DNA from 3 places in the Streptomyces sp. NPDC101110 genome. Region 2 is predicted to be linked to each of the others. Evidence: riboswitches for the same ligand, from Rfam matches in the RefSeq annotation. Region 2 holds a riboswitch; each other region holds the start of a gene.
What was found. A riboswitch is a leader RNA that binds a small molecule or an ion and turns the genes downstream of it on or off. The one in region 2 is predicted to bind thiamine pyrophosphate.
Positions count from the first base shown of each region.

Region 1: another riboswitch for thiamine pyrophosphate. It lies ahead of thiO (glycine oxidase ThiO); the one in region 2 lies ahead of thiC (phosphomethylpyrimidine synthase ThiC).
Region 3: another riboswitch for thiamine pyrophosphate. It lies ahead of ACIQU3_RS26780 (thiamine ABC transporter substrate binding subunit); the one in region 2 lies ahead of thiC (phosphomethylpyrimidine synthase ThiC).

Region 1 covers NZ_JBIVZM010000021.1:45,332-49,871, forward strand. The annotation lists gene ACIQU3_RS34910 (thiazole synthase) at 1-284, opposite strand, end outside; gene thiS (sulfur carrier protein ThiS) at 287-487, opposite strand; gene thiO (glycine oxidase ThiO) at 484-1,668, opposite strand; TPP riboswitch at 1,666-1,777, opposite strand; gene ACIQU3_RS34925 (hypothetical protein) at 1,830-2,180, shown strand; gene ACIQU3_RS34930 (NAD(P)/FAD-dependent oxidoreductase) at 2,213-3,454, shown strand; gene ACIQU3_RS34935 (Rv2175c family DNA-binding protein) at 3,565-3,930, shown strand; gene thiE (thiamine phosphate synthase) at 4,191-4,540, shown strand, end outside.
Region 2 covers NZ_JBIVZM010000004.1:205,814-210,353, forward strand. The annotation lists gene thiC (phosphomethylpyrimidine synthase ThiC) at 1-1,188, opposite strand, end outside; TPP riboswitch at 1,181-1,370, opposite strand; gene ACIQU3_RS10275 (YibE/F family protein) at 1,443-3,200, shown strand; gene ACIQU3_RS10280 (SsgA family sporulation/cell division regulator) at 3,361-3,795, opposite strand; gene ACIQU3_RS10285 (IclR family transcriptional regulator) at 3,894-4,540, opposite strand, start outside.
Region 3 covers NZ_JBIVZM010000012.1:197,792-202,331, forward strand. The annotation lists gene ACIQU3_RS26770 (hypothetical protein) at 1-250, shown strand, start outside; gene rlmN (23S rRNA (adenine(2503)-C(2))-methyltransferase RlmN) at 375-1,481, shown strand; TPP riboswitch at 1,549-1,655, shown strand; gene ACIQU3_RS26780 (thiamine ABC transporter substrate binding subunit) at 1,750-2,814, shown strand; gene ACIQU3_RS26785 (ABC transporter permease) at 2,838-4,454, shown strand; gene ACIQU3_RS26790 (ABC transporter ATP-binding protein) at 4,455-4,540, shown strand, end outside.

The DNA of each region.
Region 1 (4,540 bases), on a different contig from region 2:
TCGGTGCCGAGCGCCTCGCGCGCGAGGCGGGCCGTGAGGACGGCCTCGCCGGCGGTGAAGCAGCCCGCCGTGTTGGGCAGCACCCGGATGCCGAGCCGGTCCAGGACGGACAGCACCGAGCCGTGCACCGAGGCGTTCACCCGGCGCATCGCGACCGTCGTCAGCTCCGTCCCGGACGCGGCCAGCGACCGCTCCAGCACATCGAGGCTGGGCGCCCCGCCGGTGCCCATGATCAGACGGGACGTGAAGGACGTACCGCCGAGGACGAACGGATCGTCGGCCATGGTCAGCCTCCTTGGACGGCGGTGAGGACTTCCACGCGGTCACCCTCGGAGAGGGGCGTGGAGGACCACTGGGTGCGGGGGACGACCATCTCGTTGAGCGCGGCGGCCACACCCGAGGGCGAGGCGGTGAGCGACCTCACGACGGCGTCGAGAGCCGTGCCGGGTCCGACGTCCCGGGGCTCCCCGTTGACGGAGATGTTCATGCGGGCTGCTCCGAGAGTGCGGTGGCGGGACTGAAGCGCTTCGGGGTGAAGGGGCGGGCCTCCTCGGGGAGTTCGCCCGTCGCCAGGACATGGGCCAGGGCGTCGCCGGTCACGGGTGTGAGCAGGACGCCGTTGCGGTAGTGCCCGGTGGCCAGCAGCAGGCCCTCCAGACCGGTCGGGCCGAGCAGGGGCGCGTTGTCGGGGGACCCGGGGCGAAGGCCGGCCCGGGTCTCGGTGAGCGGCAGCTCGGTGATGCCCGGGACCAGCTCGTGCGCGTCCCGCAGCAGCTCGTACACGCCGCCCGCCGTCACGGTCGTGTCCCAGCCCAGCTCCTCGCTGGTCGCCCCGACGACGAGCTCGCCGCTCGCGCGCGGCACCAGGTAGACGTGGCTGCCGCGCACGACCGCGCGCACGGTCCGGCTCAGGAACGGCCCGTGCCGCTGCGGCATGGTCAGCCGCAGGACCTGCCCCTTCACCGGCCGCACCGGAGGAAGCACGTCCGCAGGGACGCCCGCGAGCCGTCCGCTGAGGCTGCCCCCGGCGAGCACCACCTGCCCGGCGGCCGCCTCCGTCCCGTCGGCCAGGACGGCGCCCGCGGCCCGTTCCCGGACGACGGTGAGCCGCTTTGCCCACGTGCGGTGGAAGACCACACCCGTCCGCTCACACGCGGCGACCAGCGCCCCGGCCAGCCGCCGGGGGTCGATCTGATGATCCCCGTCGACCCGCAGCCCCCCGCGCACCCCCGGCGCGAGCATCGGCTCCAGGCGCCGGCACTCGCGCCCCGACAGCCACTGCGACTCCAGCCCCGACTGCTGCTGCAGGGCGTGCAGTTCGCGCAGGTGGGCCCGGTCGTCGGCGTCCAGCGCCACGGCGAGCGTGCCGCACCGGCGGTAGCCGAGGTCCCGGCCGGTCAGCTCGGTGAGCTCGGCTGCGAAGTCCGGGTAACGCCGGGCGGAGGCGAGGTTCAGGCCGAGCAGGGTCTGTTCGCCGTAGTGCAGTTCCGTGACGGCGGCCAGCATCCCGGCGGCCACCTGTGCGGCTCCGCCTCCCGGCTCGGGGTCCACGAGGGCCGTGGCGAACCCGCGTTGCGCGGCCCGCCAGGCCGTGACCAGGCCGATGATCCCGCCCCCGATGACCAGGACGTCCGACGACACGGACGTTGATGTGGACGTAGGCGACATGGGCGTCCAGCCCCTCCCTTCGCCGGCATGACCCGGATCAGGTTCGTACGGTCGGAGGCCGCCAGCCTCCCTCTCAGCCCGGTGCGTCCGGGCTCCCGCGAGTGCTTTACGTTGGCCACCCTAGCCCGATGCCCTGTCCCGCAGTAAGGGAGCCTCGTCCCATGGCCCGATCTCTCGACGGTCTCGTCCTCGCCCCGGTCGCCGACCAGGCCCCGGGCCAGGTGGGCACCCGCACCCGGTTCACCTATCACGAGCGGCAGGGCGAGATCTGGGCCGAGTACACCGGCGGCGACGTCGTACGCGGGCACCTCGTGGGTACCCGGGAAGGTGACCGGCTGGACTTCCGCTACGTCCAGCTCAAGCAGGACGGCACCACGTCCTCCGGGCACTGCGTCTCCTCGGTCGTGGAGCTGCCCGACGGGCGGGTGCGGCTGGAGGAGACCTGGGAATGGGAGTCCCAGCGGGGCAACGGCACGAGCGTTGTGGAGCAGGTCACGGCGCATGAGCACTGACTGACAAAGCGTCAGGTGTCTATGGTGATCAGGTGAGCGAGCAGACGCAGGGACCAGGTTCGTCCGCGCCGCGGCGCGTCGTCGTGGCGGGCGCGGGCATGGCCGGGGTGCAGACCGCCGTGGCGCTGCGCGAGCAGGGCTTCACCGGTGACGTGATCCTGATCGGCGCCGAACCCCACCAGCCCTACGACCGGCCCCCGTTGTCCAAGGCCGTCCTGCTCGGCAAGTCCGAGGGCTCCGCCTTCGACGTCGACTTCGAAGCCCTCGGCATCGAACTGCGGCTCGGCTGCGAGGTGCTGGGCCTGCGCCCCGCCGCGCACGAGCTGGACACCGAGGACGGACCCGTGCCGTACGACGTCCTGGTCGTCGCGACGGGAGCGGAACCCGTCCGGCTGCCCGGCACCGAGGGCGTGCCGGGCGTGCATCTGCTGCGCACCCTGGACGACGCCGAGCGGCTGCGGCCCGTGCTGGCCCGCCAGCACGACATCGTGGTCGTCGGCGCGGGCTGGATCGGCGCGGAGTTCGCCACGGCCGCCCGCGAGGCGGGCTGCGCGGTGACCGTGGTGGAGGCGGCGGAACGGCCGCTCGCCGGGGCGCTGCCCGCCGAGGTCGCCGCCCCGATGGCCGGCTGGTACGCCGACGCGGGGGCGGACCTGCGCACGCACGCGCGCGTGGAGCGCGTCGAACCCGGTGCCGTCGTCCTCGACGACGGCTCGCGGCTGCCCGCGGGCGCGGTCGTCGTCGGCATCGGCGCCCGCCCCGCCACGGCCTGGCTGGCCGGCTCCGGGATCGCGCTGGGCACCCAGGGCGAGATCGTGGCCGACGAGCACCTGCGCACGGCCGTGCCGGACGTGTACGCGGTGGGCGACTGCGCCTCCTTCCCCTCCGGGCGCTACGGTGAGCGCCTGCTGATCCACCATTGGGACAACGCGCTCCAGGGGCCGCGCACGGTCGCCGTGAACATCGTCGGCGGGGCCACCGGGGAGCCGTCGGCGGTGTACGACCCGGTGCCGTACTTCTGGTCCGAGCAGTTCGGGCGGTTCGTCCAGTACGCGGGGCACCACGCGGCCGCGGACACGACCCTGTGGCGGGGCGACCCCTCCGGTCCGGCCTGGACGGTCTGCTGGCTGCGGGGCGAGCAGCTGGTCGCGCTGCTGGCGGTGGGCCGGCCCCGGGACCTGGCGCAGGGCCGCCGCCTGATCGAGTCGGGCACGCCGATGAATCCGGTGCTGCTGGCGGATCCGGCCAGGCCCATGAAGGCGGCGACGGCCTAGACGGCCCCGCCCGGGGGAGGGCCGCGGTGCGGTGCCGCAGGGAGCGGCGCGTCCGCCCGGGTGGACCGCCCGGCTTCCGACTGTCAGTGGCAAATGGCAGGCTGGTTTCCGTGACCGAGATTGACGCAAAGATCGATGCTCTCGTCCCCGCCTGGCTCACCCTCCCCGACATCGCCGAACAGCTCGGCGTCGAGGTGACGCGTGTGCGGCAGCTGGTCAAGGACGGCCAGCTCATCGCCGTACGCCGAGGTGAGAACCGCGCACTGCACGTCCCCGCCGCCTTCATCGACGGGGACAAGGTCGTCAAGGGCCTGTCCGGGACCCTGACACTGCTGCGGGACGACGGCTTCACGGACGAAGAGATGCTGGAGTGGCTCTTCACCCCGGACCCCAGCCTGCCCGGCACCCCCGCGCAGGCGCTCAGCGAGAATCGCGGCACGGAGGTGAAGCGCCGCGCCCAGGCGCTCGCGGTCTGACCCGGCCGCGACGGGACAACCGTCCGGTGCCGTGTGAGCGGGGCCGGACCTGAACAACCGCCCGATGTGGGGGCCGTGATCCGAGGGGTCACGGCCCGGGGTGGCGCACGCCCGGTGGGGGTCTGCGGCCGCGGGCGGGCGCAGGCGTAAGGTGCCCGGGGCGACGTGGCGAGCCCAGGTGCGTCCCGCGTCGTACACCTGCGCACGCCGCCCACGCGGGTCCGCCCGCACGCCACCGACATCCAGGGGGACACACACGCATGACCGGCACCGCCGCCGCCACCGCACGGGCCCAGCTCGCCGACGCCCGGGTCTACCTCTGCACCGACGCGCGCAAGCGGCAGGGCGACCTGCCGGAGTTCCTCGACGCCGTGCTGGCCGGCGGGGTCGACATCGTGCAGCTGCGGGACAAGGGCATGGAGGCCGGTGAGGAACTGGAGCACCTGGCCGTCCTCGCCGAGGCCTGCGCCCGGCACGGCAAGCTCCTCGCGGTCAACGACCGTGCGGACGTCGCCCACGCCGCCGGATCCGACGTGCTGCACCTCGGCCAGGGCGACCTCCCCGTCCCCGCGGCCCGAGCCCTCCTCGGCGACGACGTCCTGATCGGCCG
Region 2 (4,540 bases):
GCCCTCGATCATGGTCTGAACGTTGAAACGCTTCGCGATCCGGTTGAGTTCCCCGAGCGTGCGCAGCTCCGCGAACTGTGCCTCGTCATTGGCGTCCGCGATCGATCCGGGCCTGAGGCCGTCCCCCAGCGAGTACGTGACGTCGTAGGCGGCGAGGATCTCGCACAGTTCCTCGAAGTTCTCGTACAGGAACGACTCCTTGTGGTGCGCGAGGCACCAGGCAGCCATGATCGAGCCGCCGCGGGAGACGATGCCGGTCTTGCGGTTCGCCGTCAGGGGTACGTACGGAAGGCGCACCCCCGCGTGGACCGTCATGTAGTCCACGCCCTGCTCGGCCTGCTCGATGACCGTGTCCTTGTAGATCTCCCAGGTCAGTTCCTCGGCCCGGCCGTCGACCTTCTCCAGCGCCTGGTAGAGCGGCACCGTGCCGATGGGCACGGGGGAGTTGCGCAGCACCCATTCACGTGTGGTGTGGATGTTGCGGCCCGTGGACAGGTCCATGACCGTGTCGGCACCCCATCGGGTCGCCCAGGTCATCTTCTCGACCTCCTCCTCGATGGAGGACGTCACCGCCGAGTTGCCGATGTTGGCGTTGACCTTCACCAGGAACCGCTTGCCGATGATCATCGGCTCGATCTCCGGGTGGTTGACGTTGGCCGGCAACACGGCCCGGCCTGCGGCGATCTCGTCGCGGACCACCTCGGGCGAGACGTTCTCCCGGATGGCGACGTACTCCATCTCGGGCGTGATCTCGCCGCGTCGGGCGTACGCGAGCTGGGTGACAGCCTGTCCGTTCCTGCCGCGGCGCGGCTGGCGGGGCCGGCCGGGGAAGACCGCGTCCAGGTTGCGGAGACCCCCACGGGGCGACGTGTGCTTGATGCCGTCGTCCTCGGGACGGACGGGGCGGCCCGCGTACTCCTCGGTGTCGCCGCGGGCGATGATCCAGTTCTCGCGCAGCGGCGAAAGGCCCCTGCGGACGTCGGTGTCGACGAGTGGATCGGTGTAAGGGCCGGACGTGTCGTACAGCGTGACCGACTGGCCGTTGGTGAGGTGCACCTGACGAACCGGCACGCGCAGGTCGGGGCGGGTGCCCTCGATGTACGCCTTGTGCCAGCCGATGGACTTACCGGCCTCCTCGGACGTCTCGTCCTGAACGGAGGCAGGCGTGCGTGCGTCCTTGTTGGTCATGAGACCTACTCCCTACGCCGGCATTACCCGGTAACAGGTTCGGCGGTCGACGCAGCCGTTTCCGTCCGGCGACGTTTCGTGTGAAACATCACTCGACTCCGGCAATGTTTCATGTGAAACATCGCCGGGACGGAGGTCAGCGCCCTCTCAGCCCGGTGCTCCGAGCTCCCGCGTGTACAAAAGGTGCCCCCACGCTAGCGGCAATTCTGGCGCGGTGAACAGAGGGCCCCCCTCGTTCTTGCGATGATCGGGCGGTGACCACGACGCAGCGTCCCTCCTACCCATCGCCCGAGCCGCCCCGCGGATCCGGCGCCGGAAGCGGCCTTGGCCGTGGTGACGGCGCTGGTGAGGGCCACGATTTCGCAGCCGGCGCCGGACAGGGGCCGACCGGGCCACAACGGCCGGTCAGGCCGCAGGGGCCGGGCGGGACGCATGCCCCGGTCAGGGGCCAGGGGCCGGGCAGGCCGCAGGCCCCGGCCCCGAGACGGGGCCCCGAGTTCGGATACGGGCAGGACGGGGGTTTCGGTTCCCGGAACAGCGGTGAGTACGGGCAGGGAGCCGGTCACGACCCCGCTGCCGGGCACGGCCCGGGACCCTCCGGAGGTGGCGGCCACGGCCACGACGGCGGAGACGGACAGGGTCACGGTGGAGACGGCGGACAGGGCCACGGTCACGGCGGAGACGGCGGTCACGGGCACGGTCCCGGTCCGGGTGGCGGGCACGGGCACTCCCACAGTCACGGCCCGGCCACGCCGGTCTCCCTGCACCTGCGCAAGGTCATCGCGGCGATCCTGATCCCGTTCGCCGCCGCCGTGCTGGTGGGCCTCGCCGTGCTGTGGCCGGGCGGCGCCCCCGCGCACGAACGCACCGGCGTCGGCTTCGACCGGCAGACGCAGGACGCCACCGTCACCAAGGTGGTCGAGGTGAGCTGCAAGGAGGCCGGCGCTTCGGGCGTTCCGCCGACCGGCGACACCTCCACCGCCGAGGGCTCCTCCGCTGTGCAGCAGGAGAAGGGCACCTGCAAGCGGGCGACGATCCGGGTGGACAGCGGCGACGACAAGGGCCGTACGTTCACCGAGATCATCCAGCCGGACCAGTCCCGCCAGTTGCGCGAGGGCCAGGAGGTCGTGGTCGCCTACGAGCCCTCGGCCCCGAAGGACCTGCAGTACTCGGTCACCGACGTCAACCGCCGTTTTCCCCTGGCGCTGCTCGCGGGCATCTTCGCCATCGCCGTGGTGGTCGTCGGGCGGATGCGGGGCGTCATGGCGCTGGTCGCGCTGGCCATCAGCTTCATGGTGCTGAACTTCTTCATCCTGCCCGCGATCCTGCAGGGATCCAATCCGCTGGTCGTGGCGGTGGTCGGCGCGAGCGCCATCATGCTCATCGCGCTGTACATGTGTCACGGCCCGTCGGCCCGGACGTCCGTGGCGGTGCTCGGCACGCTCATCTCACTGCTGCTGATCGGCATTCTCGGCTCGGTGTTCATCGACTGGGCCGCGTTGACCGGCAACACCGACGACAACACCGGGCTGATCCACGGCCTCTACCCGACGATCGACATGAGCGGTCTGCTGCTGGCCGGCGTCATCATCGGCTCGCTCGGCGTGCTCGACGACGTCACGGTCACGCAGACCTCGGCGGTCTGGGAGCTGCACGAGGCCAACCCGTCGATGGGCTGGCGGGGGCTCTACCGCGCGGGCATCCGGATCGGCCGCGACCACATCGCCTCGGTCGTCAACACGCTCGTCCTCGCGTACGCGGGTGCCGCGCTGCCCCTGCTGCTGCTGTTCTCCATCGCGCAGTCCAGTGTGGGGACGGTCGCCAACAGCGAGCTGGTCGCGGAGGAGATCGTGCGCACACTGGTCGGCTCGATCGGCCTGGTGGCCTCGGTGCCGGTCACCACGGCCCTGGCGGCGCTGGTGGTCTCGGCCGACCGTCCCGGCGCGGAGCCCGCCCCGGAGACCGCCGCTGTCCCGGCACGCGGCGGAAGGGGCCGGCGCCGCAAGCGCTGACGCCCACGAGTTCAGCACCCCCCCCCGCCATGCGGAGGAAGGCCGAACCGAGGAAGGGCGCACCGCGGAAGATCGTAGGACGATCACAGGAAGAAGCGTTCCTGCAGAGCTCGGCGGCACCCGGTGAAGCGTTACTCCACCGTGCCGCCGGGTCCATGTCTCAGCCGGCGCTCTGCTCGGCGAGGATGCGGTCCAGGGCCTCGTCGAGGTGCGCGTCGAAGTCGGCGAGCGAGCCCTCCTGGCCCAGCGGCACCAGCTTGTCCGTTCGGTCGAGGAAAGCGACGAGCGGTGCCGTCGAAGACCGGAACAACGCCTGGTCGCTGCCCACCTGAAGCCGGATCAACACCTCGCCCAACGCGTCGGGTTCGACGGGCGTGACACGCACATCGCCCTCCCCGCACGGGCGGCCGACCCCATCGATCAGCAACTCCCGCCCGAAAGCCCACGTCACCGGGGCGTCACCGGGCAAGTGGAACGTCAGCCGTACGGCATAGGGATCACTGGACTCATAGCGCAGCTCCACCGGAATGCGGAAGGAGAGCTCCTCGGACACGAGAAAGCTCATCATGACCTCTGCTTGTACGGACTCGCGCATCGATAACCCCGTCAAATCGCCGTCACTGGCCGGGAACGAACCTCTGATACTTGGTGAATCTTGCTGAACGTACACAGCAGATCACAAGGAGTGAGTTTTCACATAGTGATAGAGAGCGCGAGCGAGCCGAGCAGGCGCCCGATCTCGACCTGCAACTGACGGACCGCCGGCAGCAGCCGCTCGGCCTGGTGTGCGGGGAGTGAAATGGCCATCGTCGCGGCCGTGCTGCCGAGGGTGAGGGGAATCGCGGCGCAGACCGCGCCCAGGGCGTACTCCTGGCGCTCGGTCACCGGCTCCATCCGCCGGATCCGCTCCAGGCGTCTCAGCAGGCTGTGGTTGTCGCGCACCGTGTAGGGCGTGAGCGGTTGCACCGGATAGCGTTCGAGGTGGTCGCGGCGTGCGTCCTCGTCCAGTTGGGACAGCAGGCATTGTCCGACGGCGTGCGCGTGCCCTGTCTCCCGGAAGTCGGCCCACTCCTCGACAGCCGGGTTGACCGGGGTGTCGGAGACACACATGACCTCGATCTCGCCCTCGCGGTAGACCGCGTAGTACACGGGCACGCCCAGGGCGTCCCGGCAGTGTGCGAGCGCGTCGGCGATCGTGCTGCGACGTTTCTGCCGCGCCCCGCTGCTGCTCAGCCGCTCGGCCGCCGCACCGAGGAAGAACAGGCCCTTGTCCCGGCGCAGATATCCCTCGTGCACGAGGGTGCGCAGCAGGTGGTACGTCGTGGGCAGCGCCAGCCCGG
Region 3 (4,540 bases), on a different contig from region 2:
GGCGACCGTCGCGGCCGTGCCTGTGGGGAGCCGGCTCACGGGAACGGTCACCGGGCGCCGGCCTTTCGGGGTCTTCATACGGATAGACGGCGTGCCGGATGCCATAGCGCTGGCGGAGATCACGCGCATGCCGCTGGGGATGGAGCTTCCGGTCCTCGGAGCCTTGGCCGCTGGTGAGGTCTACTGGCACGACGACCGCAACCACCAGGTCAGGGTCCGGCTGGACGAGTGGCAGGGAGCAGACGGGTGATCGAGCGGGGCGTCCCCGAGTCGTCCCAGGCCGACCGGCGGCGACGGGTACCACCCGCAGGGTGACCGCCCCCACCCCACTCCGGCCCTGGCTGCCGCGGTTGATCTGCGACACTGGTACGGCCATGCCTAAGCCCGGAGAACTCACTTTCGTCGCCCCCCGCGGAGCCAAGAAGCCGCCGCGGCATCTTGCCGATCTCACTCCTGCCGAGCGCAAGGAGGCCGTCGCGGCCGTCGGGGAGAAGCCGTTTCGTGCCAAGCAGCTCTCGCAGCACTACTTCGCGCGGTACGCGCATGATCCGGAGCAGTGGACGGACATTCCGGCCGGTGCCCGGGGCAAGCTCCGGGAAGCGCTGCTGCCCGAGCTGATGACCGTCGTGCGGCATCTGTCGACCGACCAGGGCACCACCCGCAAGACCCTGTGGCGGCTGTTCGACGGGACGCTCGTCGAATCCGTGCTGATGCGCTACCCGGACCGGGTGACCATGTGCATCAGCTCGCAGGCCGGCTGCGGGATGAACTGTCCGTTCTGTGCGACCGGGCAGGCCGGACTGGACCGGAATCTGTCCACCGCCGAGATCGTGCACCAGATCGTGGACGGTATGCGGGCGCTGCGGGACGGAGAAGTACCCGGAGGTCCCGCGCGGCTCAGCAACATCGTCTTCATGGGCATGGGCGAGCCCCTCGCGAACTACAACCGGGTCATCGGCTCCATCCGGCGGCTCACCGACCCCGAGCCCGACGGCCTCGGCCTGTCCCAGCGGGGCATCACCGTCTCGACGGTCGGACTCGTCCCGGCCATCCACCGGTTCGCCGACGAGGGCCTCAAGTGCCGGCTGGCGATCTCCCTGCACGCCCCCGACGACGAGCTGCGCGACACCCTCGTACCGGTGAACACCCGGTGGCAGGTGCGCGAGGTGCTGGATGCCGGGTTCGAGTACAGCGCCAAGTCCGGGCGCCGGCTGTCCATCGAGTACGCGCTGATCCGGGACATCAACGACCAGGCCTGGCGCGGTGACCGGCTCGGGCGGCTGCTCAAGGGCAAGCCCGTGCACGTCAACCTCATCCCGCTGAACCCGACGCCCGGGTCGAAGTGGACCGCCTCGCGGCCCGAGGACGAGAAGGCGTTCGTGGAGGCCATCGCCGCCCATGGTGTGCCGGTGACGATCCGGGACACCCGTGGTCAGGAGATCGACGGGGCGTGTGGTCAGCTCGCCGCCACCGAACGGTAGTCTGACTGTCGTCAGTACGGCTTCATAAGTACAGCTTCATAATCGGCACCTTCACATCCACACCTGCATATTCCGACAGGGGAGCGCCACAGCGCTGAGAGTGCGGCACACGGCCGCAGACCCTCCGAACCTGGCCCAGGTCATTCTGGGTAGGGAGATCGGTCACCACTCGAGCTGTTGCGCCCTGCCCGGGACCCGGAGTCCCGGGCAGGGCCGCGTCTTCTCCTGGTCCTCCAGGAGGAATCCAGTGAGCAACAACAAGAAGCGGATGACGGCGGCGGTCGTCGGGCTCGGCCTGGTCGGCACGCTCGCCGGCTGCGGGTCGTCCGGCGGCGGTCAGGGGTCCGGTGACCCCAAGACCGTGACCCTCGTCAGCCACGACTCGTGGGCCGCGTCCGAGGACGTCATCGCGGCCTTCGAGAAGCAGTCCGGCTACAAGGTGAACGTCCTGAAGGACGGCGACGCCGGCCAGGCCGTGAACAAGGCCATCCTGACCAAGGACAACCCGCAGGGCGACGTCTTCTTCGGCGTCGACAACACCCTGCTGTCCCGCGCCCTCGACAACGGCCTGTTCCAGTCGTACGAGGCGAAGGGGGCCGACCAGGTCAAGGCCGAGTACCGCGTCGACCGGGACAAGCACCGGGTCACGCCCGTCGACACCGGCGACATCTGCGTCAACTACGACAAGAAGTACTTCGCCGATCACAAGCTCCAGCCGCCGCGCAGCTTCGACGATCTCGTCAAGCCGCAGTACAAGAACCTGCTCGTCACCGAGAACGCCTCGTCCTCCTCGCCCGGGCTCGGCTTCCTGCTCGGCACCGCCGCCGAGTACGGCGACGGGGACTGGGAGGGCTACTGGAAGAAGCTCAAGGCCAACGGCGTGAAGGTCGTCGACGGCTGGGAGCAGGCCTACAACCAGGAGTTCTCCGGTTCGTCCAGCGGCAGGAAGGCCAAGGGGGACCGGCCGCTCGTCGTGTCGTACGCCTCCTCGCCGCCCGCCGAGGTCCTCTACGCCGAACCGAAGCCGAGCACGGCCCCGACCGGCGTCGCCGAGGGCACCTGCTTCCGGCAGGTCGAGTACGCGGGGCTGCTCGCCAACGCCAAGAACGCCAAGGGCGGCAAGGCATTCCTCGACTTCCTCGTCAGCAGGAAGTTCCAGGAGGACATGCCGCTCAACATGTTCGTGTACCCGGTGACCGAGGGCGCGCAGGTGCCGCCGGAGTTCGTGAAGTACGGGCCGCAGGTGAAGGACCCCGAGACCATGGATCCGGCGAAGATCGCCGGTCACCGCGACCAGTGGGTCAAGTCGTGGACCTCACTCGTACTGAAGTAGCCCGCAGGAGGCGCGGGAGCGCGGTGCGGCTCGGTCTGCTGGCCGTGCCCGTCGCGTTCTTCGCCGTCTTCTTCGCCTACCCCGTCGCCGCGATCGTCGCGCGCGGTCTGAAGGCCGGCGGGGTCTGGCATCTCGGGCGGATCGGGGAGGTGCTGGGTCAGTCCGACGTCCGGCACGTCCTGTGGTTCACCACCTGGCAGGCGCTGGTCTCCACCACGCTCACCCTGCTGGTCGCGCTCCCCGGCGCGTACGTCTTCGCCCGCTTCGACTTCCCCGGCAAACAGGTCCTGCGAGCGGTCGTGACCGTCCCGTTCGTGCTGCCCACGGTCGTCGTCGGCACGGCGTTCCTGGCCCTGGTCGGCCGGGGCGGGCTGCTCGACGAGCTGTGGGGCGTACGGCTGGACACCACCGTGTGGGCGATCCTGCTCGCACACGTCTTCTTCAACTACGCGGTCGTCGTCCGGACCGTCGGCGGGCTCTGGGCGCAGCTCGACCCGCGGCAGGAGGAGGCGGCGCGGATGCTCGGGGCGTCCCCGCTGCGGGCCTGGCGGCGGGTCACGCTGCCCGCCCTCGCCCCGGCCGTGGCCGCCGCCGCGCTCATGGTCTTCCTGTTCACCTTCACCTCCTTCGGTGTCGTGCAGATCCTCGGCGGGCCCACCTTCTCCACCCTGGAGGTGGAGATCTACCGGCAGACGTCGGAGATCTTCGACCTGTCCACGGCGGCCGTGCTGACGCTCATCCAGTTCGTCGCGGTGGGCGCGATCCTCGCCGTGCACGCCTGGACCGTGCGGCGGCGGGAGACAGCGCTGCGGCTGGTGGACGCGTCCGTGACGGCGCGCAGGCCGCGCGGCGCGGGACAGTGGGTGCTGCTCGGCGGGGTGCTCGCCAGCGTGGCCCTGCTGCTCGTGCTGCCGCTGGCCGTGCTGGTGCAGCGGTCCCTGGACGCCCCGGGCTTCGGTTACTACCGGGCACTGACCAGGCAGGACGGGGGAGTGTTCCTGGTCCCGCCGATCGAGGCGATCGGCAACTCCCTGTCGTATGCCGTCGCCGCCACGCTCATCGCCGTGCTGATCGGCGGGCTCGCCGCGGCCGCGCTGACCCGCCGGGACGCCGGACGGCTGGTGCGCGGCTTCGACGCACTGCTGATGCTGCCGCTCGGGGTGTCCGCGGTGACCGTCGGCTTCGGGTTCCTGATCTCCCTCGACGAGCCGCCGCTGGACCTCAGGTCCTCGTGGATCCTGGTGCCGCTCGCGCAGGCCCTGGTCGGGGTGCCCTTCGTGGTGCGGACCATGCTGCCCGTGCTGCGGGCGGTGGACGCGCGGCTGCGGGAGGCGGCCTCGGTGCTCGGGGCCTCGCCCTGGCGGGTGTGGCGGGAGGTGGACCTGCCGATGGTGCGGCGGGCGCTGCTGATCGCGGCCGGATTCGCCTTCGCCGTGTCCCTCGGGGAGTTCGGCGCGACGGTCTTCATCGCACGGCCCGACCGGCCGACCCTGCCGGTGGCCGTGGCCCGGCTCCTCGGGCGGCCCGGTGATCTCAACTACGGCCAGGCGATGGCCCTTTCGACGATGCTGATGCTGGTGTGCGCGGTGGCCCTGCTGGTGCTGGAGAGGCTGCGGACGGACCGGACGGGGGAGTTCTAGATGCTGCTGAGCCTGGAGGCTGCGACGGTCCGTTTCGGCGGGCGTGCCGTGCTGGACGCCGTCGATCTGCAGGTCGCCGAGCACGA